DNA from 2 places in the Aeribacillus sp. FSL K6-8394 genome. Region 1 is predicted to be linked to the other one. Evidence: a T-box and tRNA genes for the amino acid it is inferred to sense, from the RefSeq annotation. Region 1 holds a T-box; the other holds one or more tRNA genes.
What was found. The T-box of region 1 lies ahead of leuS (leucine--tRNA ligase). A T-box ahead of a tRNA ligase gene usually reads a tRNA of that ligase, here a tRNA-Leu.
Positions count from the first base shown of each region.

Region 2: it encodes a tRNA-Leu, which carries the amino acid that the T-box ahead of leuS (leucine--tRNA ligase) is inferred to sense. The anticodon was not compared.

Region 1 covers NZ_JBBPAA010000002.1:878,393-880,713, reverse strand. Annotated here, with positions in the region: gene leuS (leucine--tRNA ligase) at 1-1,071, opposite strand, end outside; T-box leader at 1,139-1,360, opposite strand; gene NSR00_RS16705 (diglucosyl diacylglycerol synthase) at 1,450-2,321, opposite strand, start outside.
Region 2 covers NZ_JBBPAA010000002.1:92,781-95,101, forward strand. Annotated here, with positions in the region: tRNA gene NSR00_RS12800 (tRNA-Lys) at 848-923, shown strand; tRNA gene NSR00_RS12805 (tRNA-Leu) at 931-1,013, shown strand; tRNA gene NSR00_RS12810 (tRNA-Gly) at 1,020-1,091, shown strand; tRNA gene NSR00_RS12815 (tRNA-Leu) at 1,099-1,187, shown strand; tRNA gene NSR00_RS12820 (tRNA-Arg) at 1,193-1,269, shown strand; tRNA gene NSR00_RS12825 (tRNA-Pro) at 1,274-1,350, shown strand; tRNA gene NSR00_RS12830 (tRNA-Ala) at 1,361-1,433, shown strand; gene NSR00_RS12835 (hypothetical protein) at 1,925-2,321, shown strand, end outside.

The DNA of each region.
Region 1 (2,321 bases):
TTTAATCGGCAGGTCAAATTTTTTCGCAAATTCATAGTCCCGTTCATCGTGGGCAGGCACGGCCATGATCGCACCTGTACCATAGCTCATTAAAACATAATCGGCAATCCAAATCGGCAATCTTTCTCCATTGGCAGGATTTACAGCATAGGCTCCGGTAAACACGCCTGTTTTTTCCTTCGCCAAGTCCGTTCTTTCGAGATCGCTTTTACTTTTAATTTGATCTAAATAGGCTTCCACCGCTTCTTTTTGTTCCTCGGTTGTAATTTCTTTCACAAGCGGATGTTCAGGCGCAAGCACTGTATACGTAGCACCGAAAAGCGTATCTGGACGAGTAGTAAAAACAGTAAAGGTTTTATCAGTTCCATCGACTGTAAAATGAACTTCCGCACCTTCCGACCGGCCGATCCAATTTCGCTGCATTTCCTTTATGCTTTCCGGCCAATCAAGCTCTTCTAAATCTTCCAGCAGCCTGTCAGCATATTCGGTGATTTTTAACACCCATTGTTTCATCGGACGGCGTTCAACAGGATGTCCTCCCCGTTCGCTTTTTCCGTCGATGACCTCTTCATTTGCAAGAACAGTTCCGAGTGCCGGGCACCAGTTGACGGGCACTTCATCAATGTAAGCAAGTCCTTTTTCATAAAGTTTTAAGAAGATCCATTGCGTCCATTTGTAATATTCCGGATCAGTTGTATTTACTTCCCGATCCCAATCATAGGAAAATCCTAGTGATTGAATTTGTCTGCGAAAATTATCAATATTTTTTTTCGTAAATTCCGCAGGATCGTTGCCGGTATCTAAAGCATATTGCTCAGCCGGAAGTCCAAATGCATCCCATCCCATCGGATGGAGAACATTGTATCCTTGCATCCGTTTCATTCGCGCCAAAATGTCGGTTGCCGTATAACCTTCAGGATGTCCTACATGAAGACCAGCTCCCGAAGGATACGGAAACATATCCAATGCATAAAACTTCGGTTTATCGGAATCATCCTCTGTTTTAAATGTTTTGTTTTTTAGCCAATAATCTTGCCATTTTTTCTCAATCTCACGATGGTTGTAAGACATGTAAAAATCCTCCTTTGCTATATATATGTATAAGCGTCAAATAATAAAAAAACTCCCATCCCCACGACGAAGGGACGAGAGACAATTTCCCGCGGTACCACCCAAATTAGCGCGTAATGCACTCACTCTGTTCCGTAACGTGGAAACACGTCGGGCATTAGTCTGTACCGGAATACATTTCACACCCGCAACTCAAAGGGGAGTTCGTGAATAAACAACGATTGACTTTCACCTTCCGTCAACTCTCTAGACGCCTTTATCCACTACTGATCCTTTTCACCGTTCTTGCTTTTTCATCCACTTATCATATTGTTATTTTAATGAATTTTATGAGTTCATGCAAGTCAATGTCGAAAAATTTGGATTTCAGTCTAATAATTAATAATTGACAGACCCTTTCAAGCTTGAATCAAGCAGCATTTCTGCTTCATTTAAAATGTCCTGCAAGATCGTGTCAGCAGCGTTTGGTCTATATAATTCAGCAATGCTCATTTTCATTTTTTCCATTTTTTCAGGGTGGTTAAATAAATCATTGACCGTCTCTTGAACTTTTTCAAGCTTATTGATGACAACCGCCGCCCCTTTTGCTGCAAACAAATCGGCATTCTCCCTTTCCTGCCCCGGAACAGGTTTATAGAGAATAAGCGGAACTTTTAATGCGGCCGCCTCGCTGAGAGTAATCCCTCCAGGCTTTGTTATCATGCAGGAACAAATGCGAAAGAGCTCATCGATTCTTTCGACATAGCCAAAAACTTTTATTCGATCCGGGTGAATATACTGAAGCGGTTCAAGCTCATCTTTCAGCGATTGGTTATTTCCGCATACAACGACTATTTGCATGTCGTCTCGTGTAAAAAATGATTCACACAAATCTTTTACATTTTTTAAAACTCCATGAGCGCCTGTAGCAATTAACAAAGTTTTCTTGTTCGGATCCAAATTGTATTTTTTATATAAATCGATCGTTTCCATTTTTTCTTCAAACTGCGGCCGTATAGGAATTCCGGTTACTTTGACAAGCGCTGGATGGATGTTGAGCATTGTCAGTTTTTCCTTCACATCGTCGCACGAAACATAATATTTATCAATGTTTTTATGAACCCATACTCGGTGAAGACAAAAATCGGTCAGCACATTAAATGTCGGGATGAACACGCCTGTCCGCGTGCGATATTCAGGCACAACGGAAATAGGAAATGTATTAATGATGATGTCAGGATTTATCTCCCTTACTAGCTGATTCAACTTGC
Region 2 (2,321 bases), 790 kb from region 1:
ATAAGCGGCGAGTTGTCCCGACGCATCTATCTTCCTCCAGAAGCTGGCAGAGGAAGGGACATCTGACAAATGAAAAATGGATTAGGAGAAAAAAATTTTTTATGAGCCATTAGCTCAGTCGGTAGAGCAACGAGCAAGGCTTCATCGAATAGGCGACGAGTTGTCCCGACGCATCCAGCATCCTCGAAAAGACTGGAAGAGGAAGGGACATCTGACAAATTTAAAATGAATTAGAAGAATAAGTTTTTTATGAGCCATTAGCTCAGTCGGTAGAGCAACGAGCAAGGCTTCATCGAATAAGCGACGAGTTGTCCCGACGCATCCAGCATCCTCGAAAAGACTGGCAGAGGAAGGGACATCTGACAAATGAAAAATGGATTAGGAGAAAAAAATTTTTTATGAGCCATTAGCTCAGTCGGTAGAGCAACGAGCAAGGCTTCATCGAATAAGCGACGAGTTGTCCCGACGCATCCAGCATCCTCGAAAAGACTGGCAGAGGAAGGGACATCTGACAAATGAAAAATGGATTAGGAGAAAAAAATTTTTTATGAGCCATTAGCTCAGTCGGTAGAGCAACGAGCAAGGCTTCATCGAATAAGCGACGAGTTGTCCCGACGCATCCAACATCCTCGAAAAGACTGGCAGAGGAAGGGACATCTGACAAATGAAAAATGGATTAGGAGAAAAAAATTTTTTATGAGCCATTAGCTCAGTCGGTAGAGCAACGAGCAAGGCTTCATCGAATAAGCGACGAGTTGTCCCGACGCATCCAACATCCTCGAAAAGACTGGCAGAGGAAGGGACATCTGACAAATGAAAAATGGATTAGGAGAAAAAAATTTTTTATGAGCCATTAGCTCAGTCGGTAGAGCATCTGACTTTTAATCAGAGGGTCGGAGGTTCGAATCCTCCATGGCTCACCATTTTGACGCGGGTGTGGCGGAATTGGCAGACGCACTAGAATCAGGATCTAGCGCCTTTATGGCGTGGGGGTTCAAGTCCCTCCACCCGCATCATATGCGGAAGTAGTTCAGTGGTAGAACACCACCTTGCCAAGGTGGGGGTCGCGGGTTCGAATCCCGTCTTCCGCTTTTCTCTGCCGGGGTGGCGGAATTGGCAGACGCACAGGACTTAAAATCCTGCGGTAGGTGACTACCGTACCGGTTCAAGTCCGGTCCTCGGCACCATATTGGCGCCCGTAGCTCAATTGGATAGAGCGTTTGACTACGGATCAAAAGGTTAGGGGTTCGACTCCTCTCGGGCGCGCCATATACGGGAAGTAGCTCAGCTTGGTAGAGCACATGGTTTGGGACCATGGGGTCGCAGGTTCGAATCCTGTCTTCCCGACCAGGAATTTAAAGGGGCCTTAGCTCAGCTGGGAGAGCGCCTGCTTTGCACGCAGGAGGTCAGCGGTTCGATCCCGCTAGGCTCCATCTAAATATTTATTCATACAACCAATTCCAATAATCCGCTGAACCTTAGGGAGATTCCTAAGGTTTTTTTTATTGCCCATGAAAAATGGACATGGACGTATGGATGCGAAAAAATTATCAATAGCTGCTAACATATTCGAAACAGTTGTCAAGCAATTATTTGTGTTGCTTAACATAGTGCTTTGAAGCCGTTAGTATGATCCGAAAAGTGTATAGCGATGGGGGCAAACAAAACTATCGATATCGATCGAAACATAAAAAATGGGAGAATTTCTAATAAATCGCTAAATATGGTTGATTAATGGTATATTTGGTAATATTATTTAATTGATCAGATGAAGAGAAAGTGAGAGTTTAAATATGAGTTCAGCTACACAATGGCTCAGCAGCTTCATTATTTTTTAGTAAAAATTTAAGAAAATAGATAAACATCGCGTAATGAACATTGTTTCTAAATTTCGTTTTATGGTTTTATTGATGAGGTGCAGACTATGTCAAATGTAAGAATTTTTTTTCTTATTGCAATCAATGCTTTAAGAGCATATCAAAGCAATTTGTATGAAAAATTCGAAAAAATTTTACCTGAATTTAAGTATCTGGCGAAATATTATATATACTTTTATGCAGCGTCAAATATTTTATTATTAGGGATTATTCTTTTACTAGACCCTTCTCAAAATGTACATATTCATCGTATATTACATGGCTATAAATGGGAAATTTTAATCGCAAAATATTTAATGGAATTATTTATCATTATAAATTTGTTAAGATTTGAAGTTCCAAAAGGATTTAAAAAAGTTTATGGATTAATGCCGTCTATTTTTTATGTAATCACTGCTAATTTTAAAAACGTTTATACATGGATACTGATACAGTTTATATATC